Regions from separate parts of the Pseudomonas sp. DCA-1 genome, predicted to be linked through region 2. Evidence: riboswitches for the same ligand, from Rfam matches in the RefSeq annotation. Region 2 holds a riboswitch; each other region holds the start of a gene.

Region 1 (9,726 bases), 830 kb from region 2:
ACTTCCATTTCCCGGTTGGAGAGACTGGCCAGGCGCACTGGCTCGCTCTCCAGCGAGTTGCTGTTGACCGACATCTGCGGAAAGGTCGAATAACCCTTGGTCAGGGCCTTGAGGGCGAACAGCAGAGCCTCGTGGTCCTCTTCCTTGGTGACGAAGGCGCCTATCCCGGCATCCAGGCAGCGGCGTACATACAGGTCAGTGGCCTGGCCGGTCAGCACCATGATCTTCGGTACCGGCTCCAGGCTCTGCAATCGCTTGATGACTTCCATACCGTCCAGGCCAGGCAGGCCGATGTCGAGGATGACCACGTCCGGGCGCAGTTCGCGGGCTACCTGAGCCACTTCACTGCCATTGCCGACCTCGCCGACGACATGGAAGCGCTCGCGCTCGAGCAGTAGGCGCAAGGACAGCCGGACAATAGGGTGGTCGTCGACGATCAGCACGGTTGTCATGAGGAAAACTCCTGTAGGGATGTGGTCCGCTTCCTGGAACACTCAGGAATACGTCTGCAAGTGGGGTTATCGGAAGCGCTGCACGATACGACCATTCCCGAAGTTTGGTAATGCCGAGTATAGAAGTGTTGAAATCCTCAGTGCTTATTGTTGAAAAATCCTACAAGAAACAGGAAAGACATCACCCTGAAACAGCGGTGATGCCGATTCTTTGCAGTTGCTCAGGCGCAGGCTGCGTGCGGTTTGTGTATACGCAGTGTGGAGGCAGGGTTGTTGGCCAATGCCTGCCCGACCCGCGTCGGGCGGGCTACCAACTGCCCGGTACAATTCGGGCAGCGGCCTTGGAAGCGGGTTTCGGCACAGGCACGGCAGAACGTGCATTCGAAGGAGCAGATCAGAGCGTCGGGGCTGTCACCCGGCAGGTCGGCATCACAACACTCGCAGTTGGGGCGTAACTCCAGCATGGGCATGACTCCTGTTCGCAGGCGTAAACCCGGAGTCTGCTACGCCCGAGGCAAGGCTGGCAATGTTCAGTCGCCAGGGCGGTACAGGTGGGCATGCCCGGCACGGTACAAGGTCGATTCGGCGAACGGCGTATCCCCCAGTACATGACCTACCAGGATCAGCGCCGTGCGCCGGAAATCCTTGGCCGCTACGCGTTCGACAATGTCACCGAGGTTGCCGCGCACCCAATCCTGGTCTGGCCAGGTGGCCCGATGCACCACCGCAACCGGGCAGTGCGCGCCATAGTGCGGCACCAACTCATCGACAATGCGCGACAGGTGCTTGACCCCCAGATGAATTGCCAGGGTGCTGCCATGGCGCGCCAGGTCGCCCAATTGCTCACCAGGTGGCATGGGCGAACTGTCGCCATAACGGGTAAGGATCACCGTCTGCGCCACTTCAGGCAAGGTCAGCTCGCAGCCGAGCAGGGCGGCGCTCGCTGCCGTGGCGGTAACGCCGGGGATGACCTGGTAATCGATGCCTAGCGCCTGCAGGTGGCGGATCTGCTCACCGATGGCGCCGTACAGGCTGGGGTCGCCGCTATGCACCCGGGCCACATCCTGACCTTGTTCGTGCGCGCTGCGCATGGCAGCGATGATCTGTTCCAGATGCAGTTCGGCGCTGTTGATCACGGTTTCGGCCTGGTGGCCTTCGAGCACGGCGGCGGGCACCAGTGAACCGGCATAAATGATCACTGGGCACTGACGAATCAGCCGTTGGCCCTTGACCGTGATCAGCTCCGGGTCGCCGGGGCCGGCACCGATAAAGTAGATGGTCATGCTAAGTCCTGGCAAGAAAGAGGGTACGAAACGTTCAGCAGGCCAGGGCGAGCGTCGCCGGGCCCAGTACCTGGCGCGTCAGTAGCAGGCTGGCTGTACCCTGCCGCTGGCTGGCCAGGGCCAGTGCCGCGCTCTCGGCTACGCCCCAGCAGCCGCTGTGCCGGTAGGCAGCGGCGGACCGGTGGCTGAGCAGTGGTTCATAGGGTTGCAGTTGCGCGACATGGTACAGCACCAAAGGCAAACCTAGGTGCTCTGCCAGTTGCAACAACCCGGGCTCGTCGGCCTTCAGGCTGATGCTTGCGATGCCGCGCAGGTCAGCCAACGCCAGGCCCTGGTCGTCCAGAGCCTGGTGCAGCAAGCGATGCAAGGTGTCCGCCGGGCAACCCTGGCGGCAGCCAAAACCGGCGTAGAAGGCAGGCATCAAGCCTGGCTGGAACGGCGGAACAGCCAGGCGCTGAGCAGGCCCAAGGCCAGCCAGAAGGCGGCGTTGGTCAGCCAGGAGGCGACTTTGAACTGGGTTTCCAATGCTTCGGGGGCCAGGCTTTCGTGCACCTCCGGTTGCGGCGCACCGATGACATGAGGCATGACCAGCAGCACGGCGCCCAGCGCCTTCAGCAGCCAGTGGCGGGCAAACACCAGCAAGGCCAGGCCCAGGGCTGTGGCACTGGCTGTACCGACCCACCAGGTCTGGCGTTGCCCCAGGTCGGCGGCCGCAGTACCTGGCAGTTCTGGTGGCAAGCCCAGGGTTGGGGCCAGGCAGAACACGGCGAAGCCAGCCAACCCCCACAATGCGCCAGTGGCGGCGCGTTTGGGCTCGCGAAGGCTGTACAGGGCGGCGAGGATCAGGGCGAAGCCGACCGCGACCACCAGGTTGCCGCCTGTGGTGGACAGCACGCGCTGCCAGCCGTCTTCCGGCGACCAGGCTTCGGCGCTGTGTTCATGAGCGGCCACTTCGCTACCGTGTTCGTGGTGTGCGGCCGGGGCCGAGGACTCGTAGGTTTCCGCCTCCAGAATCAGCGGAGCAACCCAGAAGCTTTGCAGCAAGGTCAGCAACAGGGCTGCAAGGAGCCCGCTGAAGCCCGCAGTACGGGCAATGCGCGTGATCATCAGGCGTACTCAGTGGCAGGGGAAGGCGGCGCTGTGGCGGGTGTCGTGGGCGGCGTTGTGCACGGCCTCGATGTGCGAGAACCCGGCAAAGTAGACCAGGCACAGACCCAGCAAGCTGGCACCGACGGCGATGGTTACACGCCGGCTGAGGGTAACGGGGGTAGCAAGGCTGTGTTGTTTGGCGCTGGTGACGGGCATGACGCGATCCTCTGCTTTTTTGTGGGCAACGGGCGAGCGCGGCAGCCCCGGACGTGGTCGCCCAAGGGAATGCAACAGCGCCCGCCCACCGCGGGGTGTTCATGAACGTCAGGCCGGTCTCCGGGCTTGCGAGGAAGAGCTGGGCTCCTGGAACGCGTCACCTTCCCATGCCGTACTACAAGGCACAGTGGTACAGACGCTTCACTCGCTTACCGTTGCGGGGGCAGCACCGGCATTGTCCGGCCCTGCAGAAGGGCCTGGGACGCACCGGTTTCCCGTTTCACCCCGTGAGGGGCACCTGAACGCGAGGCATAAGGAGAGCATGGGGCGGGCTTGGCGTCAATGTCATACACAGCGCGAGGCTGTCGAACAGCAGGTACTACAGGCTCAGGCCCGCAGGCAGAAGTGCAGGAACCGGGCGTTCACCCGCGGGCGAATGCCGCCAGCTTGTCGCCATCCAGCCGGTAACGCACCCACTCATCCTGCGCCTCGGCCCCCAGTTTCTGGTAGAAGCCGATCGCTGGCTCGTTCCAGTCCAGCACGCTCCATTCCAGGCGCCCGCAGTTGTTCGCCACCGCTTCGCGGGCAATGTGCTGCAACAACTGCCGGCCAGCGCCATCGCCGCGTTGTTCGGGGGTTACGTACAGGTCTTCCAGATAGATGCCATTGCGCCCGAGCCAGGTCGAGTAGCTGTAGAAGTACACGGCAAAGCCGATTGCACGGCCATCACGCTCGCACATCAGGGCGTGCACAGTGCTGCCTTCGTCGAACAGGCTGTGCTCGATGTCGGCAAGGGTGGCGACTACCTCGTGGCGAGCGCGTTCGTATTCGGCCAGTTCGGTGATGAAGGTGAGGATCTGCTCGGCATCGGTATGCACGGCAGGGCGAATGGTGAGGCTCATGGTGACGGCTTCCTTGGTCCGGATTGGCGATACAGTGATGTGTATCTACGTAATTTAATCAAACTGTACCAGTCGCTGGGAAAGGCGACTCCGGTAGTGTGACAGCACCTATAAAGAAAGTGGAATGCCCGCCATGCTTGCCTCTGCCGACCTGCTGACCGCCTTCGTGCTGTTTGCCTTCGTGTCTTCCATCACGCCAGGCCCCAACAACACCATGTTGCTGGCCTCGGGGGTAAACTTCGGCGTGCGCCGCTCGGTCCCTCACGCCTTGGGTATCAGCTTTGGTTTCATGGTGATGGTACTGGCCGTCGGCCTGGGGCTGGGCGAGGTGTTCAAGGCCTGGCCGCCACTGTACACAGTGCTGCGCTACACTGGCGCCGCCTATCTGCTGTACCTGGCCTGGAAGATCGCCACTTCCGGGCCGGTCGGCACGGCCTCGTCCAGTGCCCGCAAACCGCTGGGCTTCTGGGGAGCAGCGGCGTTCCAGTGGGTCAACCCGAAGGCCTGGGTGATGGCGGTGGGGGCGATTACCACCTACACACCCGCGCAAGGCTATGTAACCAACGTGATCGTCATTGCGGCCTTGTTCGCTTTGGTCAACCTGCCGAGCGTGGGGGTATGGGTGATGTTCGGCAGCGCCCTGCGCAACCTGTTGCAGCATTCGCGCTGGCTGATGCTGTTCAATGTCGTGATGGCCCTGTTGCTGGTGATTTCACTGTACCCGCTGCTGTTTGTAGAATCAGCGTTTTCCTGACCCCGAGAGTACAGTAAGCCCATGCAGTTGATTCCCTGGTCCCACGAATGCGCCGAAGGTTTCACCCTGCGTGGCTGGCGAACCCCGGCCAGTGGCAAACCGCTGCTGCATTTCCTGCATGGCAACGGCTTCTGTTGCCTGACCTATCAACCGCTGCTGATGCGCCTGGGCGAGCATTTCGACCTGTGGCTTTGCGACGTTCAAGGCCATGGCGACAGTGACCATGGCGGGGTGTTTCGCGGCTGGAACCGCTCCGCTGCCTTGGCGGTGGAGGCCTTTCAGGGCGGGCGTGGCGAATATGGCGACGTACAGCGGTTTGCCGTAGGTCACAGCTTCGGTGGCGTGCTCACAGGGCTGATCCTGGGCAGTGAGCCGCAACTGTTCGCACGTGCCGTGCTGCTCGACCCGGTACTGTTCAGCCGACGCATGATCGGCGTGATGGGGGCGGCAGCCCTGGTCGGCCTGCATCAGCGCCACGGCCTGGCCCGCAAGGCTGCCAGCCGCCGCAGCCACTGGCCCGATCGCGAGTCGGCGTTGGCTTCGCTGGAAGGGCGCGGCATCTTCAAAGGCTGGACACATGCGGCACTGCAGGCCTATGTCGAGCATGCCATCGGGGATTGTGGCGAGGCTGTGGTGCTCAAGTGCCGGCCCAGCCGTGAAGTGGAAATCTTCAGCTCGTTCCCTAAACGCTTGTGGGCCAGTCTGGCTGCAATCAGGACGCCGACACGGGTGTTGTATGGCGAAGACACCTATCCCTTTGTGCCACATTCGGTGAATCGCCTGGCGCTGCTAAACCGCAATGTGACCGCACGGCAAGTTCCCGGTGGGCACTGTTTCATGCAGGAAGACCCGGCCATGGCGGCCGAGCAGGTGCTCGGTTTCTTGCAGGTTTGACTGTTCTGCAGGTGGGACGAAGCATGCCATTTTAGTCAGCTACCGCTTGATTGGCATCATTGATAAGGTTATCTCAACCAAGAGAGGAGCCTTCTCATGAAAAAGATTCTGGGTATTCACCGCAGCCCTCACGCCCATTGGGTGGGTGATGGTTTTCCGGTGCGCAGCCTGTTCACCTACGACAACCTGGCCAGCCGGATAAGCCCGTTCCTGCTGCTGGACTACGCCGGTCCGCATGATTTCGCCCCGACCCAGGCCCGACGCGGTGTAGGCCAGCATCCGCATCGCGGCTTCGAGACGGTGACCATCGTCTACCAGGGTGAACTGGAGCACCGTGACTCTACCGGTGCTGGCGGCTTGATCGGCCCTGGTGACGTGCAGTGGATGACGGCTGCCAACGGCATCATCCATGAAGAGTTTCATTCTCCTGGCTTTGCCCGCAGTGGTGGCACATTGGAAATGGTTCAGTTATGGGTGAACCTGCCGGCGCGGGACAAGCGCGCAGCGGCCGGCTACCAGACGCTGCTGGCCGGCGAAATTCCGGTGGTAGCGATGGACGGTGATGCCGGGAGCTTGCGGGTGATTGCTGGTGACTACCATGGGCACCAGGGGCCGGCGCGGACCTTCACGGCGATGGATGTGTGGGATTTGCGGCTCAACGCCGGCGCGACCCTGCAGTTGCCGGTTGCTGCCGGTCGCAATGCGGCGCTGGTGGTGTTGCGTGGTAACGTTCGAATCAATAGCGAGCGCGAAGCAGGCCCGTCCAGCCTGGTGCTGCTCGACCGGGAGGGTGTAGACGTAGCCGTCGAGGCGCTGGACGGCGCCAGTGTGCTGCTGCTCAGCGGTGAGCCAATCGATGAGCCGATTGTCGGCTACGGCCCGTTCGTGATGAACAGTCAGGCGGAGATTGCCGAGTCGTTCGATGATTTCCATGCCGGGCGGTTTGGGCAGATGCAGGATGAGAGGGGAGGTGCCGCGCACTGATCCTGTTGATTGGGTGGCCTGCCCCGGGCCTTTCGCTGGCAGGCAATCTCCCCAGCGACCCGGCTGGATCCTGGCCAATGCGTTGTCGTCCGAGACCACTCGTCGTCAAGTCTGCTATTGCATTCGAACATACGGCGCACGCGGAGAATCTTCCACTAAGGTGCTAAAGGATTCCTCGCAAGCTCATTGCCCGGGCGCATGGAAAGCTGGCCGAGCATGTGCAATATCAATTGGCGCCCCGCCCGACAAAGGCGTACTCCCAAACAACAGGCCATCCCGCAGAGAGGGTCGTACCATGTCGTTGATAGGCGTTTCGATACTAGAAATGCGGCAAATGATCGAGCAGGCCTGCTTGCCAGATCGCTGTGAAGTCAGCTGCCCGGACGGCGCCAACCTGACCATCCGCCTGGGCCAGGGCCAGGATCTCGATCAAGGCGTGACCCTCAGTGGGGTCGCCCTGCAAGATCTCAACAGTTGCCGTGATCTGGTCAACCTGGTGGAGCAGCTGCATGCGCTGCGTGACAGCCACCCGGCGTCACTCAAGGCCATTGCCTGAGCGCACCTGTCGTGCCCGGGTCAGCTCAGGCTGGCCCGGGCACTTGCATTCTGGCTGCTGAATAGAGCGCGCAGGTATCAGCCCTGGCAGCCATCAGCGCCGCACCGGCTGCCGCTGTTCGGCTTATTGCAGTTCCAGCAGCAGGTTCAGGCCACCGTCTCCGCACTTACCCTTGTCACGGACCACGCCATGCTAACTCCGTCCATCCCAGACGAAGGCCACACTGTGAGCGCGGTCGATCTTGTCGGGCAATGGGGGGCAAATGTGCAAGCGCAGCCCTGGGAGGCCTTGCAGGTTGAGGGTGGCCAGCTGGCATTGGCATTCCACACTTTGCGCCACGGGGCCGAACAGGGTGTCGCGTACGTAATCGAGCTGCAGCGAGGCATTGGGGGCGCGGCCAGGCATCTTCATCGGTACATGGCTCCGGTGCAACGGCTCGAAGAACCAGGCAGGTATGGCATGGCAGGCTCCAGACAAAAGTAGGCGGCTTATCATTCGAAGCTTGCCTGGCCAAGATGTTCAATGTGTTTCATGTGGGTTTATCTTGTTTTGCGCTGGGCGGCAGAGGACTGACCCTGTTCAGGCACCCGCCTTGCGCAAGGTCAGGTTGATCCGCCGTTCACCCAGGCGCGGATGGACACCGGGCTTGATCGGTAGCACGCCGTGGAAGCGCAAGCGGTCTTCGCCGCCCCAGACCAGCACATCGCCGTGGCTCAGTGCAATGCGCTGAGCCTTGTCGGCACGCTGCAGGCCGCCAAACAGGAACACGGCTGGCAAACCCAGCGACACCGACACGATCGGCTGGCCGAAATCCTGCTCGTCGCGGTCCTGGTGCAGGCTCAGGCGTGTGCCTGGCAGGTAATGGTTGACCAGGCAGGCATCCGGCACGAAACCGTCAAACCCGGCCATGGCTGCCGCGCGGGAGGCCAACGCGAGCAGAACCGGGGGCAGGGCGGGCCAGGGCTGGCCACTGAGTGGGTCGTTGGGGCTGTATCGGTAGCCGTGTTGATCACTCACCCAACCCAACGTACCGCAGTTGGTCAGCCCTACTGCCATGCGCAGGCCTCCTGGGGTGTACATGTGCCGGAACGGCGCGGCACGCAACACCGGACGCAGGGCATCGAGCAGCGCCTCGGTTTCGGCCAGGGCAAAGCCAGGCAGCAGCACGGTATGGCTGGCCAGGGGTTGCGGCTGGGGGCCGAACAGGTCGAGGTCGGACTGGATCATGCGGCTGCACATCTTCGATCGGTTTGCCATTGTACCTCGACAGATACAACCCAAGGGCTTGCACATGCTGACCGGATCGAAACATTGCAGAGGGCGGGACAACAGAAAAAGGAACCGCGGCACCAGGGAGAGGAGCACCGCGGTTCAAGGGGGAGCGGTTTACTGCTGGGTCACAGTGGCCAGGTTCGCGTTGCCCAGCTGGGTGATGGTGGCGGATTGGGCGACACCGCTCTGGTCGACGAACGCCATGTTGCCTTGGCCTCCCTGGGTCACGTAGGCGACGTTGATGTTGTCAGTCTGTTTGATGGTGGCTTCGTTGCCGCTTCCGTAAAGTTGGTTGGTGTAGCTCTGGTTGCTATAGCCGGACTGGTCGAGGGTGATGGTATTGCCGGTGCCCTGGCTGCTGCCGTAGGCATAGTTGTCGGTACCACGCTGGTCGGCGATCAGAATGTTGTCAGTGCCGTTCTGTTCGAAGTACAGCTCGTTGCTGACGTCATCCTGCTTGGTCGACATCTGGTTGCCTTTACCCGTCTGAGTCAGCGTGGCCAGCTGGTCAGCGCCCTTCTGGGTCAGATTGACGCCGTTGCCATTGCCGGTCTGGTTGATGGTGGCGTTCTGGTTGGTACCGAACTGGCCACCCATCTTGGCGCCTTTCCAGTTACTGGCGGTGATGCTGTTGCCATTGCCTTGGGTGTTGATGGTGAGGTTGAGGTTTTCACCATTCTGATAGGTGAAATGCAGGTTGTTGTTGCCGGTCTGGGTGATGGTGGTGTTTGAATTGTTGGTCTCGAACTGGTCCGACCAACTGGCGTTGGCGTTGCCTTGCTGCGACAGGCTGACCTTGTTGCTGACGCCGAAGCTCTGGTCGATATAGCCTTCGTTCAGCTGGCCGGTCTGGACCACGGAGGCCTGGCTACCCACCTGAGTGTCCTGCCACACTTCCACCGAGTTGCCGCCTCCGTACTGTCCAATGGCAATGGTGCCACCGGTGCCTTCACGCTGGTCGCCATAGGCCCAGTTGTCGTGGCCATCCTGGTAGATCTGGATATCGCCACCGACATGGTTCAGGTGCTCGGTGGTGGCGAAGTTGTCATGGCCAGTCTGGTTGACGGTGCTGCGATTGTTGCTGCCACCGAAGGTCTGCTCGATGAACGCCTCATTGCGCTGGCCGGATTGCCAGCTGGTGGCTTTGCTGCCTTCCTGGCTGTCCTGCCACACGGTGGATCTATTGCCGACGCCTTGCTGGGTTTGCAGCGACTCGTTGTTCAACCCTATCGACTGGCTGGCGAAGGCATCGTTGTAGCTGCCTGCGGCCTGCTGGGTGATCTGGCTGCCGTTCTCGAACAGTTGCTCAGCGTAGCCGGCGTTG
Region 2 (9,726 bases):
GAATGCGCCAGCCCCAGGCATTCATCGCCTCGGTCGACAGGCTGGCCTCCAGGCCATAAGCGATCACCGCTGCGCAGGCAAAGGCGGAAAAGGTCGACACAGGTACGAAGCTGCCATAAAAGGCGCGCTTGTCGTCAGGCGCGTGCTCCATCAGGTAGGCGCAGGCCCCGGCATATTCGCCACCGGCAGAAAACCCCTGCAGGCAGCGGGCCAGGGTCAGCAGCGCCGGGGCTGCCAGGCCGATGCTGGCATAGGTCGGCAGCAGGCCGATCAACGTGGTGGAGCCGGCCATCAGCAGGATGGTCAGCGACAGGATGCGCTTGCGACCCAGTCGGTCGCCCAAGGCACCGAAGACGATGCCGCCCAAGGGGCGCAGGGCGAAGGCCACGGCGAACACCGCGAAGGTTTTGAGCAAGGCCACGCTGGCGTCTTCGCTGGCAAAGAACTGGCTGGCGATCAGCGTGGCGAGAAAGCCGTACACGGCGAAGTCGAACCATTCGACGAAGTTGCCGATGGCCGAAGCGGCTATCACCCTGCGCAGGGTGGCGGGGGATACCTCATGATGTGCGGACATGCGGGAGCTCTCCGGTTTCCTTTGGCAGCCATGATGAAAGTGGCGCGGTAGGGCCGCGCCATCGTTATTGTGCTTGCCAGTAGATAGCCGGGCGCTGCAAGGCGCTTTGTCGAGGGCGACCTCGGTATACCTGATTCAACCGATGCAGCAGGTTACAGCCGGAGTGCCTCAAAAGGCCTGTCAGGCCGCACGCTCAAGCACATCCAGCAAATCGACAAATTCCAGGGCCAGTTTATGCCGTGGCGCCAAATGCACCAATGGCACCGAGGCATGGTGCGATTCACGCATCTTGATCGAACTGCTCAGGTACACCGGCAGCACCGGCAGGCCTTCGCTGCGCAGTTGATCGACCAGGGTCTGGTGCAGTGCGGTGCGGCCGGCGAACTGATTGACCACCACACCTTCCACCTGCAGCGCGGGGTTGTGGTCCTGGCGCAGTTCTTCGACCTCGGCCATGACACTGTGCAGGGCCTGGCGCGAGAAACTGTCGCAGTCGAACGGAATCAACAGACGCTCGGCCGCCACCAGCGCGCTGAAGGTATAGAAGTTCAGTGCGGGCGGGGTGTCGATGTAGATCCGCTCGTAGTCCTCGCCCAGCGCCACCAGCAACTTGCGCAGCTTGTTGATCTTGAACTTGCTCTCCAGCTTGCTTTGCAGGTCGCTGAGGTCAGGGCTGGCGGTGACCAGGTGCAGGTTGCTGTAGCGGGTTTCGGTGATTGCCACGCGGTGCTTCTTGCCGGCGGCAGTAACCGGCGACAAGGTCTGGCGGAAGAAGTCGGCGATGCCGGCAGGAATGGTGTCGTTGGCCAGCCCGGTCAGGTAGAAGGTGGCATTGGCCTGTGGGTCGAGGTCGACCAGCAAGGTTCGGTAGCCCTCGGCGGCACTGGCTGCGGCGAGGTTGCAGGCAATGCTGGATTTGCCAACGCCACCTTTCTGATTGAAAACCACACGACGCATGAGACGCTCATCCATGAAGTGAAAATGTCAGGTCGGGGTCAATCCTATGACTGAAACGCTGCAGTTTTATGACAGGAATTGTTACAGGGCAGCGATGCATCGCTGCCTGTATCGGCATTTTCACGGGCGAGCCCGTTCCATGGTGACAACACAAGGCGTTCAGGCAAAAGCGACCCGGTTGCGCCCCTCTTGCTTGGCCCGGTAAAGCGCCCGGTCAGCCTCGCCCAATGCGTTCATGGGCTCGCCGTGCGTCTCGCCATCCCAGTGCGTCACCCCCAGCGAAATTGTCACTGCCCCCACCGGTTCCACCGGCATATCCTGTACGGTCACACGCAACCGTTCGGCCACTGCGGCGGCCACATTCAGGGTTGCCCCAGGCAGCAATATCAAGAACTCCTCGCCGCCGGTGCGACACAACAGGTCGCCCTCGCGGCAACAACGGCGCATGAGCTCCGCCAGCTGGCGCAGCACCTGGTCGCCCACTTCGTGTCCATGGCTGTCATTTATCCGCTTGAAATGGTCGATATCCAGCGCAATGGCAGCAAACTCCCGGTTTTCAGCTTCCAGTAACGAAAGGCTGAATTCCAGGCTGCGGCGGTTGCCCAGGCCGGTCAGCGGGTCGGTCTGGGCGTCCCGATTGAGCCGGCCGATGCGTTCTTGCAGCAAGTTCAGGCTGAACAGCAATGCGCGCTTGAGCTCTGCCGCCTCGAAGTACCAGGCCCGCACCTGATGCAAGCGTTCGGCGGTACCGGCGCGGTCCATCGTGCGGGCACTCGCGGCCAGTTTCCACAGCGGCCGGGCGATGGTACGAGCCAACCACCACAGCAGCAGGCTGCCAACCAGCGCCAAAGGCGCCGAACTGGCGATCACGTTCAGCACCAGATGGTTCAGCGGCGTCACCGTCTGCGCCAAAGGCTGCTGCGCTACCACGCCCCAGCCGGCGCTGGGTACAGTGGCGAAACCGGCGAGCATTTCCACGCCTAGGCTATTGGTCAGCTGCCGGGTACCGCTGTCCAGTGTCGCCAGCTGGTCAACCAGCGCATTGCCCTCCACCACCGTGCCTACCCGTTCGCTATTGGGGTGGTACAGCAGGCGTCGGTTGCGGTCGACCACATACAGGTACGAACCGTCCTTGTAGAAATGCTCGCCCAGCAGGCTGTTGAGGATGTTGTGTTCACGCAGATAGAGGCTGCCACCCACATACCCCAGGTAGCGACCGTTGTTGTCGAAAATGGGTTGCGACAGCACCACCACCAGGTTGTCGGCCGCCGACAGGTAGGGCGTGGAAACCAGTGGACGGCGTTCGTGCAGGGCTTCCTGAGCGCCGGGCGACTGCACGTGGGTGCCGATCAGGTGGCGTAGCGGGGCGGGGGATACTGCCAGCAGTACCCCGTTGGCATCGATCACGAAGGTGGAGTTGAAGGCCATGCTCTGGCCCAGCACGCGGTCAGTCTCTACCTGCAGCGCTGCGGTGTCGCTCAACTGTCGGCTTTGTACACCGGCGCTGAACATCAGTTGCTGCAAGGCGCTGCCAATGAAGGTTTCGGTGATGCTGGCCAGCTTTCTCGCATACACCCGGTTGGCTTCCAGGGCATTGTCGATCAGTAGCTGGCGCTGCACCCGGTAGCTGGCGAAATAGCTGGCGCACAGCATGACCACTGCGGTCAGGGCGCAGAGCACCAGAATGAGTGTACGTAGATCCAGGCGCAATCCGTGCTTGGTGTGTGGCAATCCTGACCTCGGGTGATCGTAAAGGGCTGCTGAACGGGAGTTACCTTAGCGGGTGGCGCTCAAGAGCCTGCCTTGTCCAGTGCATCAAGCTCATCTTCCACCTGTTGCATGCGCTGTTCGACCAAGGCCTGCACGCTCACATCGCGGGCGGTTTCGCGCATCAGCGCGGTGAGTTTTTCGCTCAAGCGTTTGCCGGCTTCGGTGTCTTCCAGGGCGCGCGCTTTGGCGGGGTCCTGGGTGGCGGCGACGATGGTGGCGAATTCGGCGTCGCTGAAGTTCTTTTCGCTGTACAGGCGGAACAGGTCCCGGCGCTGGTCCTCGACGGTCAGGTGCTTGCGCAGTACGTCCTGGATGGTCGCTTGCGACAGCTGCGGGTGAGTGCGGCCCAGCAGCGCGGACATGCGCTCGATGTTGTGCGTGTAGGCGTCCTGCAGCGGCAGCTGGGCGAGGATCTGTTCTTCACGGGAGGGTTTCTGGTCGCAGGCGGTGAGTGCAGCAGCCAGCAACAGGGGGAACAGCAACTTCGGGAGGCGAGGCATGGTGTGGCCTGGTCGGGCAGTGAAGACTGCCGATTATACCGGTGTCCGCCTTGCCGCGACGAGCCCTGTGATTTGCCTTGAGCGGCAGGCTGCGGTAGAACCGTGCGCTCCCGATCACACTGGCAACCGCCCGATGCCGAACTGGACCCTGCAACCTGTAGCGCGTGACGCCATTGCCGAAGTGCTGGCGTTTGTCGACAGCGCTCGCCGCGCGCTTTTTCCGATGCTCGCCAATGCACCCTTGCCGCGTGACCTTACGCATTTCGCCGACACTTACCTGGACGGCGCGGGTTGTTTTCTGGAAGCCCGTGAGGGTGAGCGGCTGGTCGCGGTGATAGGTTACTTGCCCTATGACCATCGCTTTGTCCAGCTTGATTACCGCGCAGAGCGGGTAGTCGAGGTGGTGCGGCTGTTCGTGTTGCCGGCCTACCGCAGGCATGGCCTGGCGGCTGCCTTGTTTGGTGCCTTGCGCGAACGGGCGATGCAAGCGGGCGTCGACTGCCTTTACCTGCATACTCATCCGTTTCTGCCGGGCGCCATTGCGTTCTGGGAGCGGCAAGGGTTCACGCTGGTGGATGTGGAGCAAGACCCGGTGTGGCAGACCACGCACATGCAGTTGCGATTACGCTGACCTGTGGGAACGTGCCTGTTGGCAATGACGCAACAGCATGGGCAGGGCTACTTGGTTCAGGGGGCGCGAAAGCGCAGGATGCGCGCGCCGTCGAAAGGGTCGGTGAGGTAGTGGGCGTGGACGCCGAAGGTGCTCAGCAGGCGCTTGGGGGTAAGCACCTCGAAGGGTTTGCCGAGGGCGATCAGGCGGCCTTTGTCGAGAACCGCGACACGGTCGCAGGTCAGCGCCTGGTTGAGGTCATGCAGCGCCACCAGGGAGGTTACCGGCAGCGCCTGCACTTGTTGCAGCAGGCTTAGCTGATGCTGGATGTCCAGGTGGTTGGTCGGCTCGTCCAGCAGCAGCACCTGCGGCCGTTGGGCCAGCGCGCGGGCGATGTGTACACGCTGGCGCTCGCCACCGGACAGCGACCCCCACAGGCGCGTGCGCAGGTGCAGGGCATCGAGGTCGGTCAGGGCTTGCTCGACGATGGCGCGGTCCTGCCGCGAGAACGGTGCCAGGGCCGAGAGCCAGGGTGTGCGGCCCAAGGCAACCGCGTCGAACACGCTGATCGCATCGAGGGTGTCGGCCTGTTGCTCGACCAGCGCCAGCATCTGGGCAACACGGCGGCGGGGCATCTGTGCCAGTGGCTCACCCATGAGCTGCACGCTGCCGCAGGCCGGTTTGCGCAACCCTGCCAGCAACTTCAGTAGCGAGGATTTGCCCGAGCCGTTAGGGCCGACAATGCCCAGGGTTTCACCGGCGACAACGCTGAGGTCGATATCGCTGAGCACGGTATTGCCGGCCAGTTGCAGCCCCAGCCCATGGCAGGCCAGCGGAGGGATGCGAACTGCTGTCATGGCGGTCATGGGCGCCCCCGACGGCTAACCAGAATCAGCGCGAATACGGGGGCACCGATCAGCGCAGTCACCACGCCCACCGGGATCACCTGGCCGGCGATCAGCGTGCGTGAAAGAATGTCTGCCGCAATCAGGAACAGCGCACCGCCCAGTGCGCTGGCGGGCAACAGACGGCTGTGCCCGGGGCCGAGCAGAAGGCGCAGGGCATGGGGTATTACCAGCCCGACAAACCCGATGGCGCCGACAATGGACACCATCACAGCTGTCACCAGCGCTGCACAACTGATCAGCAGCAACTGGGTGCGCCGCACCGGGATGCCCAGCGAGGCGGCCGAATCGGTACCGAAGGTGAAGGCATCCAGAGCACGGCGGTGCCACAGGCACACCAGCAAACCGAAAATCGCCACCGGCACAGCCAGCCACACCGAAGGCCAGCGCACGCCGCTCAGGTTGCCCAGCAGCCAGAACAGGATACCGCGCGCCTGCTCGGCGGTGGCCGACTTGGTGATCAGGAAGGCGGTCAGTGCATTGAACAGTTGCGAGCCGGCGATACCGGCAAGGATCACCTGGGCATTGTTGCTGCTGGGGCCGGCCGCGCGGGCCAGCACCAGTACCAAGGCGAATGCGGCCACGGCACCGATGAAAGCCCCTGCGGACATGCTTAACGCCAGGCTACCCAGGCCCAGCAGGCCGACGAGTACCGCGCCGGTCGAGGCACCGGCAGACAGCCCCAGCAAGTAGGGCTCGGCCAGTGGGTTGCGCAACATCGCCTGCAGGATGACACCGCAGGTGGCCAGCCCGGCGCCACAAGCGGCTGCGACCAGGGTGCGGGTCAGGCGGTAGTTCCAGACGATGCCGGCGTCGATCGGGTCCACCGGGTAGGCGGCTTGCCACAGGTGGTTGGCCAGCACCTGGCCGACCACGCTGGGCGACAGGTTGGTTTCGCCGATGGCGGTGCCGGCCAGCAGGGCAGCCAACAGGGCGGCCAGGGCAACGGCGATGCAGGGTAACAGGCGAATCATCACTGGGCTGCTTTACCGCTGGCGAAGGCCGTGGACAGCGTTTGAACGCCGCGGAACAGGCGGATACCGGCCTGCATGGCGTCGGCGTCAAGGATAATGATACGGTCGTGCTTCACTGCGTCCATGTTGCGGGTTACCGGATCACTGCGCAGGAATTCGAGCTTTTTCTGGTAGTCGTCGGCGGGGAAACGGCGGCGGTCCATGCGCGCGATGATCAGCCAGGTCGGATTGGCCTTGGCCAGGGTTTCCCACCCTACGCTTGGCCATTCTTCGCTGGACTCGACCACGTTGCGCACACCAAGGGTGCGCAGCATGAAGTCGGCGACACCCTGGCGGCCGGCCACATAGGGATCGATGTGAAGGTCGGCGCTGGAGAACCAGAACAGCGCCGAAGTTGCCGACAAGTCCTTGCCGGCCAGCCGCGCCCTGGCGCTGTCCAGATGCCCTTGCAACTCGGCGTTCAGGGCCGCACCGCGGTCCTGAACGTCGAAGATCTCGGCCAGTTGACTGACGCTCTTGTAGATGCTGTCTACCTGGAACGCTTGCAGGCGGGTGCCGTCTGCACCGACCAGGTTGTCCTTGCCTTCGCAGTCCGATGGCAGCACGTAGGTGGGGATCTTCAGTTCATCGAACTGCTCGCGGGTGGCGACCGAGCCCTGGGCACCGACCATCCATTCGAACTGCACCGCGACCAGCTGCGGGTGCTTGCCGACCACCGCCTCGAAGCTGGGTTCGTTGTCGGCCAGGCGTGGAACCTTGGCGTTCACTGCCTGGTATTCAGGCAATACGTTGTTGAACCACAGCGAGGTGCCCGCCAGCTTGTCACCCAGCCCCAAGGCATAGAGCAGCTCGGTACCGGCCTGGCCGATGGTGACGGCGCGCTGCGGTGCCTGAGCAAAAGTCTGCGGCTTGCCGCAGTTGTCGATCGTCAGCGGGTAGTGGGTGGCAGCGGCCTGGGCCAGGCCGGTGAGGCCTAGGCCCGCGAGCAGGGTGGCGAAACGGGGCAGCATGCTGGGCGATCTCCTATCGGACAGTTCTGGTGAGGAACGCACGGACAGGCATCGCCGAGCCCCAGCGGGTGGCTGGGGCAACACTGACGGCCAATCCCGGACACCCCGCCGGTTGGTGAATGCAGGCCGGCAGGTCTCCTGACTGGTGCGTCATGGCCTGGCTCCGGCCTTCCCGGGCGGTAGGCCCAGTGGCATGGGTGGAGCAGGCTCGGCACCTACAGTTGCGGGGGCAGTTCCGTTTGGCCCGTATTGGCGGGCCTGGGATTCCCTGTTAGTTCCGTGGTGGAAACCGGCGGCCCGCATGGTAGACCATCGCGGCGCCGGGGGAAAACGCTTTTCAGAAGTACTTCAGCCAGCTGATGTCGCGGCGGCGCTGTTTCAGCCGGGCGAACCCGCGCACCGGCAGGTACAGCGAAACCGCCAGCAGCACCGCGCCCAGCCACACCGCTGCAATACCGTCGAAACCGAAGTAGTCGCCATGGTTGAGCCCGAACAGCGCCACGCAGGCCAGGTACAGCAGCTTCAGCACATACAGGTGCAGCAGGTAGAAGAACATCGGTGCCGCACCGAACACCGCCAGTGCCGTGATCCAGCGCACTTGGCCGGCCCGCTCGAACGCGCGTAACAGCAGCAGGCCACAGCCCAGGGTCAGGGCCAGGAACAGAAGCGACGGTGGGTATTTGGTGATGTTGAAGAAGCTCATCAGGGTTTGCGTGAAGGTTGGATAACCGCTCCACGGCGCCTCACCGTAACCATTGAACATGCGCAGCAGGGCAAAGCCAAGCAGCGCGAGCAAACCGGCTACCTGCAGGTGTTGCTGGCGTTGTCCGGCATCGCTGCCACGGGCGAACCAGGGCCCCAGGCCGTAACCCAGGGCGATGACGCCGATCCAAGGCAGCACCGGGTAAGACGTGCGCAGGTGCAGGGTCTCGGAAAACGCCAGCCAGCCACGATCATGCAGGATTGCCCACGGCACATGCAGGGCTGACTCTACGCCGAAGTGCACGCCGTCGAGCAGGTTGTGGCCGGCGACGATGATGGCGCCCAGGGCGAGTAGCGCGGCGCGTGGCAGCCACACCAGCAGCGACAGGGCGATCATGCTGACGCCGATGGCCCAGATCACTTGCAGGTAAATCACGCTGGGGGGCAACTGGAAGGTCCAGGCGAAGTTGACCAGGGTGAACTCCAGCACCACCAGGAACAGCCCGCGTTTGAGCAGGAACGCCGAGACGTCGCCACGGCCCTGATACTTCTCGCCATACAGCCAGGCCGACAGGCCGGTCAGCAGGACGAACACCGGCGCACACAAGTGGGCGAGGGTGCGGCTGAAGAAAAGCGCCGGTTCCGTGGTGTCGATGGCCATGGGATCGCTGACCTGGTGGTGCAGGAAGAAAGTCTCGCGGACGTGGTCCAGGAGCATGAACAGGATCACCAGGCCGCGCAGGGCATCGATGCTCTGCAGGCGCTGGGTGATCAGCGTGGGCGTGGCGCTGGCACTTGTCATGGGCTGTCTAATAAGAATGGATTTCATGTGAAACGTTATCGTATAACAATATGCTAAAAGGGAATAGAGGTTTTTGTGTGGCCTGTGCCGGGCTCTTCGCAGCACAAGCCATCCAGATCAGAAGCTGTAATCCACCGTCGCGAAGTAAGACCGCGGCACCCCCATCAACCACTGCTGCCCGCTGAACGCCGACTGCACATACTCGCGATCGAACAGGTTGTTCAACTGCAACCCCAGCTTCACGTCCGGCAACACTTGCCAGGCGATGTTGGCATCGACCACGGTGTAGCCGGGGGCGCTGTGGTTATTGGCGGTATCGGCATAACGCTCATCCACATAACGCGCCCCCAAGCCGGCCTCTACCTGCTGGCCGAAGCCTTTGCTCAACCAAAGGTTGGCGGTACGCCGTGGCACGTTGGCCGGCCGGTTGCCTGCGCGGTCCTGCGGCAGACCGCCGACCATTTCGTCGAAGTCGTCGTACTTGGCGCGTACCAGCGATGCATTGGCCGACACCTGCCACTGATGGGCCAGGGCCAGCTCCAGCGTCGCTTCCAGGCCATCGGAGGTCTGCTGCCCGGCTTGTTGCTTCTCGTGCGTGATCGGGTCGTCGACCAGCAGCTTTTTCTTGACGATGTGGTAGGCGGCAAGCGTCCATTCGCCACGCCCCTCCCAAAAGCGCTGCTTGATGCCGGCCTCGGTCTGCTTCGCCTTGGTCAGGTCATAGTGCATCTGCGCGGGGCTGAGGCTGATGAGGTTGTTGACCCCGTCCTCGCTGGTTGAGTACTGGCCGTACAACGACAGGTCGTCGTTGAGTGCATACACCAGCCCCACGCGCCAGTTGCCACCTTGCAGGCTACGATCGCTGCGGCTGTCGTTGGTCAAGTTGTTGCGGTCGATGTGGTTCTGGTCGCGACGCACGCCG
Region 3 (9,726 bases), 420 kb from region 2:
AAAAAATTTTACAACCAATGTGTGACTTACCCACTAACAACGAGCATCAGTACACACAACCCCGCGCTGCACTTCGCGATACATGAGGCGACTTTAAAGCAACGCGGACTTCACTTCGATGTTTGGGACCATAGAGAGACCGAACCATGAATGCCCCGCTCCGTGTCAACGAAGCACTGCTGATTGCCGACCACGCCTTCGAACCTTTCCAGTGCGTAGCCTGGGATGCGCCCAACGGTACTGGTGAACTGAGCTTGGCAGTGATCGACCGGACCAGCACCCGCATCGGCGCCAAGCAGGTGTCGTCGCGCATCTACTCCGACCCGGCCCAATGGGCCAGCCTGATCGAAGAAGTGCGCGCCGAACTGTGTGAAAAGGGTTACGACCTGCAACCGTGGTCGATGCCAAAGTAATATCGGCCGGCACAGCAAGTGCGTGCACTGTCACGCACTTGTACAATTTCTCTGTTGCTGTTGCGACAACTTTTCTGATTGCGACATAGTGTCGCAAACCGCCCTTTCAATCCACCACCTTGAATTGTTGCAAATGCTGGTAATCGGCGTGCAATTGTTCTGCCAGACGCTGCGCGCGCCCCAGGCGCACTGGCGCCAGCTCCATATCGACCAACAACGTGGCGCACGGCATCGGTTGCACGGCATTGCAGTGCTGCAGGCGACCGTCGGTGAACACCAGGCAACGCAAGGCCTCTTGCGGATGCGCTCGCTGCCGCGCCTGTAGCCAGTGCCGCGCCTGCTCCAGTGCGGCCAACAGCGGCGTGCCCCCACCTGCCCCCAAGGCCTGCAGCCAGGGTTGCAAGGCGGCGGATGCCTTCAGCCCGTGGCGCTGCCACTGTGGCGTGCGCCCGCTGGCAGTCAGCAGGGCCAGGCGGGCGCGCTGGCGATAGGCCTGGTCGAACAATGCCGCCAGCAGCCCTTTGGTCTGCGCCAACGCCTGATGACGCCGGGTTGAAGCCGAGGCGTCGACGATCACCAGCCACAACTCTGCAGGCCTGCCCTTGCGCTGCTGCCAGCACAGGTCCTCTCGCAGACGTGGCCGCCCTTTGACCAAGGTCGGCAGCCAGGCCACCCGGCCAGCCGCCGCATGACGCACGGGGCCACGGCGGGTACCGTTCTGCTTGCCTTTGCCCGCTCTGGCATCCGCCCCCCTGGCTGGTGGCTGGGGGATGCTCAGGGCTTTTTTGCCCAGTTCGGCACCTCGCGGCGGGCGCCGCTGGCCACCGGCTGTGCCGGCAATGCCCCCCAGTCGCCCTGCCCGCCCTGTTCGCCAGGGTTGTCGCCACGTTGATGACGGGGCTGCTGCTCAGGCGGCGGTGGCGCCGACGGCGGGTTGGCCTGAGGCGTCATACGGCGGCGATGGCGCAAGGCGAACTCGGCCACCGCCTCGACATCCACTTCTTCGATAGCTGCAGCCCCACGCCACGCACAGTGGGCGCGCGCAGCGCGCAGCCACACCAGGTCGGCGCGCAGGCCGTCCACGCCGGCGGCGTAGCAGCGCTCGGTAATCCAGGCCAGCGCCTGGTCATCCAGGGCAATGTCGGCCAAGGTCTGGCGCGCCGCCTGGCAGCGCTCGCGCAGTTGCGCCTGGGCCTGGGCCCAGTGTGCGCAGAACGCCTGAGGGTCACTGTCGAAGGCCAGACGGCGGCGAATGATCTGCTGCCGGGCCTCGGGCTCCGGCAAGCCCTCCAGCGCCACGTTCAATCCGAAACGGTCGAGCAACTGCGGGCGCAGTTCGCCTTCTTCCGGGTTCATGGTGCCGATCAGTACAAAGCGGGCGCTGTGCCGGTGCGAGATACCGTCACGCTCGACGCGGTTTGTGCCGCTGGCAGCCACGTCAAGCAACAGATCGACCAAGGTGTCGGGCAGCAGGTTGACCTCATCGACATACAGCACACCGCCGTCAGCCTGGGCCAGCACGCCCGGAGAAAACTGCGCCTTGCCCTGCCCTAGCGCGGCATCCAGGTCGAGGGTGCCGACCAACCGCTCCTCACTGGCGCCCAATGGCAAGGTGACGAACGGGCCTTCGCCAAGCAGGTCGGCCAGGCCACGGGCCAGGGTACTCTTGGCCATGCCACGCGGCCCTTCGATCAGCACACCACCGATCCTGGGGTCGATGGCGGTCAGGCACAGCGCCAGCTTGAGGTCGTCTGCACCGACCACGGCCGCCAGCGGAAATTGTACGGGTTCACTCATTTCAAGCCTGTTCCTCGCCGTCGAGCAATTGTTCCTCAAGGGCTTCGCGGTAGTCGCCCGGCGCCTGCCACAAGCCGCGCTGCTGGGCCTCCAGCAGGCGCTCGGTGAGGTCGCGCAAGGCCTCGGGGTTGTGCTCGCGCATGAAATCGCGGGTCGCCGGGTCGAGCACGTAGGCATCGGCCAGCCCCTGGTAATGATGATCGTCGATCAGGTGCGTGGTGGCGTCGAAGGCGAACAGGTTGTCGACTGTCGCTGCCATCTCGAAGGCACCCTTGTAGCCGTGACGTTTGACCCCGTCGATCCACTTGGGGTTGAGCGCACGGGCACGGATCACCCGGTTCAGCTCTTCCTTGAGGGTACGGATGCGCGGTCGGTCGGCCTGGCTGTGGTCGCCATGGTAGCTGGCCACCACCGCCCCGGACAGGGTTTCCGAGGCCACCAGCATGCCGCCCTGGAACTGGTAGTAATCGTTGGAATCGAGCAGGTCGTGCTCGTGGTTATCCTGGTTCTGCAGCACCGCCTGCACCTTGGCCAGGCGCTGGGCGAACTGGGCGCGGGCCGGGGTTCCGTCGTCGCTGCCACCGTAGGCATAGCCGCCGTGGTTGAGGTAGACCTCAGCCAGGTCGTCGCGACTGTTCCACAAGCGTCCATCGATGGCGTTCTGCACCCCGGCACCGTAAGCGCCAGGTTTGGCACCGAACACCCGCCAGCCTGCCTGACGCGCGGCCTGCTCGGCATCCACGCCCTGAGCCTGCAGCGCTGCCCGTTCGCTGCGCACGCGGGCAGCCAAGGGGTTGAGGTCGTCAGGTTCGTCCAGCGCGGCCACTGCCTGCACGGCGGCGTCGAACAGGCGGATCAGGTTGCCGAAGGCATCACGGAAGAAGCCAGAAACGCGCAAGGTCACGTCCACCCGCGGGCGGTCGAGCAGGCTCAACGGCAAGATTTCGAAGTCGTCCACGCGCTGGCTGCCGGTGGCCCAGACAGGCCGCACGCCCATCAGCGCCATGGCTTGCGCGATGTCGTCGCCACCGGTGCGCATGGTCGCCGTGCCCCATACCGACAGACCGAGCTGACGCAAGTGGTCGCCGTGGTCCTGCAGATGGCGTTCGAGGATCAGGCTGGCCGAGGCGAAGCCCAGGCGCCAGGCCGTGGTGGTGGGCAGGTTGCGCACGTCCACGGTATAGAAGTTGCGGCCGGTGGGCAGCACATCAAGGCGCCCTCGGCTTGGCGCACCACTGGGGCCGGCGGGCACGAAGCGCCCGGCCAGTGCCGCCAGCAGGCCATGCATTTCAGCCGTGCCGCAGGCGTCCAGGCTGGGTGCGACCGCCTCACACAGGGCCTGCACGACAGCGTGCACCGGTTGCCACTCACTCAGGTCGGGTAACTGTGCCGTGCCTTCCAGCGCCTGCCCGATCACCTGCAGTGCCAGCAGCTCAAGGCGCTCGCGGGTGTCGCCACAGGTGCGCCAAGGTTCATTGCTCATGGCCTGCAGCTGTTCGGGGCGTATGCCCTGCCACGGCTGCCCAAGGTCGCAATCGAGCGGGTCCCAGCCCGGCACCAGTGCTTTGGCCAAAGCCCGCAGCAGGCTGGCATTACCGCCACGGCCGTCGCCACGCTCGACCCGCAACAACGCCAGCAGCGTATCCAGGCGCAGCCGCCCTTCTGGTGACTGACCAAACACGTGCAGGCCATCGCGAATTTGCGACTCCTTCAGGTCGCACAGGTAGGTATCCAGGCGCGGCAGCCAAAGCGCCGCATCGTCCAGTTGCCCTTCCAGTTGCAACTCACGGTCAATGTGGTTGGCCTTGACCAGCTCGAGGATGTCACGCTGCAACTCGCGGGCACGCCGAGGGTCGAGCAACTGCGCTTCGTAGAATTCGTCGGCCAGTTGTTCCAGGTGGCGCAGCGGGCCATAGGTTTCAGCACGGGTCAGCGGCGGCATCAGGTGGTCGATGATCACCGCCTGGGTACGGCGCTTGGCCTGGGCGCCCTCGCCCGGGTCGTTGACGATGAACGGGTAGATGTTCGGCAGCGGGCCAAGCAGCGCGTCCGGCCAGCACTGCGCCGATAGCCCGACGCCTTTGCCGGGCAACCATTCGAGGTTGCCGTGCTTGCCGACGTGGATCACCGCATCGGCGGCAAATGCGTGACGCAGCCAGAAGTGAAACGCCAGGTAGCCGTGCGGTGGCACCAGGTCAGGGTCGTGATACACCGCGCTAGGGTCCACCTGGTAGCCCCGCGCCGGCTGGATACCAACGAAGGTCAAGCCAAAGCGCAGGCCGGCAACCATCAACCGGCCGCTGCGGTACATCGGGTCCTGTTCGGGCGGCCCCCAGCGTTCCAGCACTGCCTGGCGGTTGGCCTGCGGCAGGCGCTCGAAGGCCACCTGGTAATCGGCCAGGCTCAGGCTCTGGGCACAGGGGCGCTGGTCGAGGTGGTCGAGGTCGTTGGTCACGCCACCGAGCAACTGGTGGATCAGTTGCGTACCGCTGCCCGGCAGTTCGGCCAGCGGATAGCCTTCGGCCTGCAGCGCCTTGAGGATGTTGAGTGCGGCGGCGGGCGTGTCCAGACCGACACCATTACCAATGCGACCATCCCGGGTCGGGTAGTTGGCCAGCACCAGGGCTACACGCTTCTGGGCATTGGGCAGGCGGGCCAGCTCGACCCAGCGGCGGGCCAATTCGGCGACAAAGTCCATGCGCTCGGGGTGGGCGCGGTAGCAGACAACGTCGGACTGGCTGCGCTCGCTGCGCCAGGCCATGTCCTTGAAACTGACCGGGCGCGTGATGATGCGCCCGTCCAGCTCCGGCAACGCAATGTGCATGGCCAGGTCGCGCGCGCCCAGGCCCTGCTCGCTGGCTTCCCAGCCAGGCTGGTTGTCCTGCGCGCAGATGGCCTGCAGCACCGGGATGTCGCGACGGAACGGGCGCAGGTTGGGGCGCTCGGGGCTGGACAGGGCAAAACCGGTGGTATTGATCAGCACTTCGGCGCCGACCTCGTCCAGCCAGGCTTCGACCTGTTCCAGGCAGGCGCTTTCCTTGAGGCTGGCCACGGCGATCGGCAACGGGTTCAGGCCGGCAGCCTGCAGGCGCTGGCAGAACACGTCGATGAAGGCGGTATTGGCCGCTTGCAGGTGCGAGCGGTAGAACAGTAACGGCGCCACCGGCTGTTCGGGGTGCCAGTGCGGGTACCAGTCCTCGAGTGTCGCGCTGCCGTTGGCCGGGTGATAGACCGCCGTGCGCGGCAAAGGCTGCGGTTCGTCCCAGGCATAGTCGCGGCCCAGCCACTGGCTGGCCAGGTAGTTGAACAGGTTGATGGCGTTGGCCTTGCCGCCCTGGCGCAGGTAATGCCAAAGCCGCTCGGCCTGCTCACCGCGGACGTTGCCCAGGCTGGTCAGCTCCGGGTCTGGGCGGTCGTCGCCCGGCACCAGAATCAGCTGCACGCCACGGGCGGCCAGCTCGAACAGTTGTTCGACACCATAGCGCCAGTAACCAACGCCACCGTGCAGCGACACCAGGATGACCTTGGCATGGCGCAGCACCTGGTCGACATACAGGTCGACCGATGCATGGTTCTGCACCTGCATCGGGTTGGCCAGGCGCAGGCCGGGAAAGTCTTCGGGCAATTGCTCGGCGGTGTCGGCGAGCAATGCCAGGTGCGAATCGCCGCTGCAGAGAATCACCAGCTCGGCGGGTGTCTGGCCGAGGTCGGCAATGCTGTCATCCGGTACGAAACCACCGGGCTGGGTCCGCAGCAGGTGCATGGGTCAGGCGCCCAGTGCCTGGCGCAGGCGCGCTTCCAGCTGGGCAGCATCGAGGTCCTGGCCGATCAGCACCAGGCGGGTAATGCGCGGCTCGTCGGCACGCCAGGCGCGGTCGAAGTGCTTGTCGAAACGGGTACCCACACCTTGTACCAGCAGGCGCATCGGCTTGCCCGGGATGGCGGCGAAGCCTTTGGCGCGCAGGATACCGAACTCCACCACCAGCTGGGTCAGCGCATCGAGCAGCAGGCTTTCGTCGGCTTCAGGCAGGTCGATGGAGATGGAATCGAAAGCGTCGTGGTCATGATCGTCATGATCGTCGCCGTCGTGGTGGGAATCGTGGTGAGTTCGACGGCCATCGATATGTGACTCGGACTCGGCACCCACGCCCAGCAGCACGTCCAGTGGCAGCTTGCCGCTGCTGGCCTCGATCACTTTCACCGCCGGCGGCAGTTCTTCGGCCACCTCGGCACGCACCTTGGCCAGGCCTTCGGCGTCGATCAGGTCGGCCTTGTTCAACACCACCAGGTCGGCGCTGGCCAGCTGGTCAGCGAACAGCTCGTGCAGGGGCGATTCATGGTCCAGGTTAGGGTCGAGCTTGCGCTGGGCATCGACCTGGTCCGGGTAGGCGGCGAAGGTGCCAGCGGCCACGGCCGGGCTGTCGACCACGGTGATGACCGCATCGACGGTGCAGGCATTGCGGATTTCCGGCCACTGGAACGCTTGTACCAATGGTTTGGGCAGGGCCAGGCCGCTGGTTTCGATGAGAATGTGGTCGAGGTCGCCACGGCGTGCGACCAGCTCACGCATCACCGGGAAGAATTCTTCCTGCACGGTGCAGCACAGGCAACCGTTGGCCAGTTCGTAGACGCGGCCGCTGGCTTCTTCCTCGGTGCAACCGATGCTGCACTGCTTGAGGATTTCGCCATCGATGCCCAGTTCGCCGAACTCGTTGACGATGACCGCAATGCGGCGGCCCTGGGCGTTGTCGAGCATGTGGCGCAGCAAGGTGGTCTTGCCCGAGCCGAGGAAGCCGGTGACGATGGTGACGGGGAGCTTGGCCAGTGTTTTCATGTCGCATTGCCCTTGGCAGTGTGGCGCGGGCATGCAGGACGACAGCCGCGGGCCGGACCGGCCGGGCTTGTTCGCCACCGGATCACCCCGCCCGGTTGAAAGTCGAAAACGTGACGAGGCAGGTCTCCTGGCTTGCACCGTTCCATGCCCCCGTTCAGTTGAACAGCGGGCTGGCGGGATGACGCCTTCCCGCGCGCTGGCGCAGTGGCTGTGTCGATCCGTTGTCGGTGCTTACAGTTGCGGGGGCAGCCGCGGCTTGTACCGCGTTCCCGTCTTAGCTCCGGCCATGCCGAAGAACCTCGAAGTGGGCAAGGCTACGCAGTGGCTGGCGGGTGGTCAACCATTGCTGCCGGCTGGTCGACCATAAGGGCAGCAACTGCGCTACAGTGGCACTTTTTCAACGGACAAGGACGCCCCATGCCCCTCGCCCCCGCCCTACCGGTATTGCGCATGTTCTCCGCCGACAAGGCCAAGGCTTTTTACCTGGATTTTCTGCAGATGCAGGGGCAAGACCCGTTCGGCAACCGCCTGCGCTTTTGCCAGCAGATCGATGACGAGGCCAACCCATGAAGGCATTGGGCAAACGCGAGATAAGTCGCCTGGAGCGGGAGTTGGTCGCGTGCCTGACCGATGCCTGCGAAGCCGCCAAGGCGGAGATTGTCGGCTTCAGTTGGCTTACCCATCGCCTCGACCCCGAGGACTTTCCGAGCAGCCTGCGTATCACCTGGGTATTCGAGCAAGAGGCCGACAAGGCAGCGGCCGTGGTCGGTGATGCGAAGGCGCGCATGCTGGCGCTTACCGGCCTGGCGCTGGAGCAAGCCGGCATTCAGCTGGACCATCCGGCCTGGCATGTGCGATTCGACAGTGAAGAGGCCTGCGCGCACGGCCACGGCGGAGACTGGGCCAAGCGCTTGCAGACGCAGCGCTGAGCCCCAACCGGCAGCCGGTGCTTTACCCGGCCCCAAACGGTCCGTTAGGCTACGCATTCCCTAAATTACGAGGTGTTCGTCCAATGCGCCATTGATGCCGCCGTCCGTTCGACGGCCAGTCTTCAGCCTCCGGTTCGTTCCGGAGATGTCGCGGCATTTGTGGAGATGTACATGACGAACACGTCGATTCTGACGCTGGACAGCGTTTCCTTGGTCTTGCCTGATGGCAGGCCGCTGTTTAGCAACCTCAACGAAACCTTCGACCAACGCCGCACCGGCCTGGTCGGGCGCAATGGCGTGGGCAAAAGCCTGCTAGGGCAAATTCTTGCCGGCCAGCGTGAACCGAGCAGCGGCCATTGTCGGCGCCTCGGGCCTGTCCACTTGCTGGATCAGCAAGTCATCGAGCGCAGCGCCACGCTGGCCGACCTGGCTCAAGTGGGGCCGGTGATTGCGGCGCTGGAACGCATCGAGCAAGGCAGCATCAAGCCCCAGGATTTCGACACCGTTGGCGAGCGCTGGGATATGCGCGAGCAATTGCAACTGCAGCTTCAGGGCCACGGCCTGGGTCAACTTGACTGGCGCCAGCCCGCTCGGACCCTGAGCGGTGGCCAAGCCATGCGCGTGGCACTGATTGGCGCGTGGCTCAGCGATGCTGATTACCTGATCCTCGACGAGCCAAGCAATCACCTGGACAGCAACGCCCGCGCCCAGTTGCTGAGCATGATCGAAGCCTGGGACCGTGGCTTGCTGGTGATCAGCCACGACCGCAGCCTGCTGGCGCACATGGCACGCATTGTCGAATTATCCAGCCTGGGCTTGCAGGCCTATGGTGGCAACTACAGCCTCTATAGTGCGCAAAAAGCCAACCAGACGGCGCAGGCCCAGCAGCAACTTGCCCGGCTGAAGCAGGAGCAGCAACGCCAGGCCGGTGAACTGCAGCGCCAACGCGAAGACCTGGAGCGCCATCAGGCCCGGGCCGGGCGCCAAGCCAGGCACGCCAACCAAGCCAAGATCCTGGTCGACCGCAAGCAGGAGCGCAGCCAGGCCACTGCCGGCAAGCAGCGCCGCGACCATCGCGATGCTCGGCAAACGCTATTGGGCAAAGTGCGTGACGCCGCCCGCGAGGTGGAGCGAGACAGCGCTATTACCTTGCACACGCCCACCCCTCAGCGTCATCCGGGCCGTGAAGTGTTGGCCGTGCAGGCACTTTGCTTGCCCCATGGCACCCGTGAAGCGCTTGACCTGCGCTTGTGCCTGGGCCAGCGCGTAGGGCTGATCGGCGCCAATGGCAGTGGCAAGTCCACCCTGCTCAGGCTGCTGAATGGGGAATTGCCGGCATCGCCCGACAACGTGCGCCTAAGTGGTGAGACCGCCCTGCTCGACCAGCACTGCAGCACCCTGCCAGGCAACCGTAGCGTGCTCGAACACCTACGCCAAGCCAACCCGACGCTGGCCCAGGGAAAATTGCGCAGCCGCCTGGCGCAACTGGGCCTGGATGCGCCCCGTATCGAACTGCCCAGTGGCCTGCTTAGCGGCGGCGAGCGTATGAAGGCGGCGCTGGCCGCCGTGCTGTACCGCGAACGGCCGCTCGACCTGTTGCTGTTGGACGAACCCGGCAACCACCTGGACCTGCCATCGCTGACAGCCCTGGAACACATGCTTGGGCAGTTTCGCGGGGCGCTGATAGTGGCGTCCCATGATGCGGTATTGCTGGAAAACCTGGCGCTGGATGAGTACTTGCGGTTGTAGAAAC

Evidence for each region. A riboswitch is a leader RNA that binds a small molecule or an ion and turns the genes downstream of it on or off. The one in region 2 is predicted to bind cobalamin.
Region 1: linked by a shared signal. The riboswitch ahead of ACE4QZ_RS12720 (CbtB domain-containing protein) and the one ahead of ACE4QZ_RS16775 (ABC transporter substrate-binding protein) in region 2 are both predicted to bind cobalamin.
Region 3: linked by a shared signal. The riboswitch ahead of cobW (cobalamin biosynthesis protein CobW) and the one ahead of ACE4QZ_RS16775 (ABC transporter substrate-binding protein) in region 2 are both predicted to bind cobalamin.

Annotation. Positions count from the first base shown of each region.
Region 1 is NZ_CP169881.1:2,716,191-2,725,916, forward strand. Features, by position in the region: gene ACE4QZ_RS12695 (response regulator transcription factor) at 1-452, opposite strand, end outside; gene ACE4QZ_RS12700 (DUF1272 domain-containing protein) at 674-916, opposite strand; gene cobM (precorrin-4 C(11)-methyltransferase) at 983-1,735, opposite strand; gene ACE4QZ_RS12710 (cobalamin biosynthesis protein) at 1,770-2,156, opposite strand; gene ACE4QZ_RS12715 (CbtA family protein) at 2,156-2,842, opposite strand; gene ACE4QZ_RS12720 (CbtB domain-containing protein) at 2,852-3,040, opposite strand; cobalamin riboswitch at 3,134-3,357, opposite strand; gene ACE4QZ_RS12725 (GNAT family N-acetyltransferase) at 3,463-3,942, opposite strand; gene ACE4QZ_RS12730 (LysE family translocator) at 4,067-4,696, shown strand; gene ACE4QZ_RS12735 (alpha/beta fold hydrolase) at 4,718-5,590, shown strand; gene ACE4QZ_RS12740 (pirin family protein) at 5,687-6,574, shown strand; gene ACE4QZ_RS12745 (DUF1652 domain-containing protein) at 6,870-7,130, shown strand; partial or broken gene ACE4QZ_RS12750 (hypothetical protein) at 7,254-7,541, opposite strand; gene alkB (DNA oxidative demethylase AlkB) at 7,710-8,357, opposite strand; gene ACE4QZ_RS12760 (curlin) at 8,517-9,726, opposite strand, start outside.
Region 2 is NZ_CP169881.1:3,544,293-3,554,018, reverse strand. Features, by position in the region: gene ACE4QZ_RS16810 (MFS transporter) at 1-574, opposite strand, end outside; gene ACE4QZ_RS16805 (ParA family protein) at 755-1,531, opposite strand; gene ACE4QZ_RS16800 (sensor domain-containing diguanylate cyclase) at 1,691-3,262, opposite strand; gene ACE4QZ_RS16795 (hypothetical protein) at 3,322-3,801, opposite strand; gene ACE4QZ_RS16790 (GNAT family N-acetyltransferase) at 3,935-4,432, shown strand; gene ACE4QZ_RS16785 (ABC transporter ATP-binding protein) at 4,489-5,277, opposite strand; gene ACE4QZ_RS16780 (FecCD family ABC transporter permease) at 5,274-6,290, opposite strand; gene ACE4QZ_RS16775 (ABC transporter substrate-binding protein) at 6,290-7,300, opposite strand; cobalamin riboswitch at 7,411-7,609, opposite strand; gene ACE4QZ_RS16770 (DUF1624 domain-containing protein) at 7,638-8,804, opposite strand; gene ACE4QZ_RS16765 (TonB-dependent receptor) at 8,922-9,726, opposite strand, start outside.
Region 3 is NZ_CP169881.1:3,125,064-3,134,789, forward strand. Features, by position in the region: gene ACE4QZ_RS14775 (hypothetical protein) at 147-413, shown strand; gene ACE4QZ_RS14780 (vWA domain-containing protein) at 520-1,110, opposite strand; gene ACE4QZ_RS14785 (ATP-binding protein) at 1,188-2,210, opposite strand; gene cobN (cobaltochelatase subunit CobN) at 2,212-5,973, opposite strand; gene cobW (cobalamin biosynthesis protein CobW) at 5,977-7,044, opposite strand; cobalamin riboswitch at 7,144-7,361, opposite strand; gene ACE4QZ_RS14800 (hypothetical protein) at 7,462-7,614, shown strand; gene ACE4QZ_RS14805 (hypothetical protein) at 7,611-7,973, shown strand; gene ACE4QZ_RS14810 (ATP-binding cassette domain-containing protein) at 8,145-9,722, shown strand.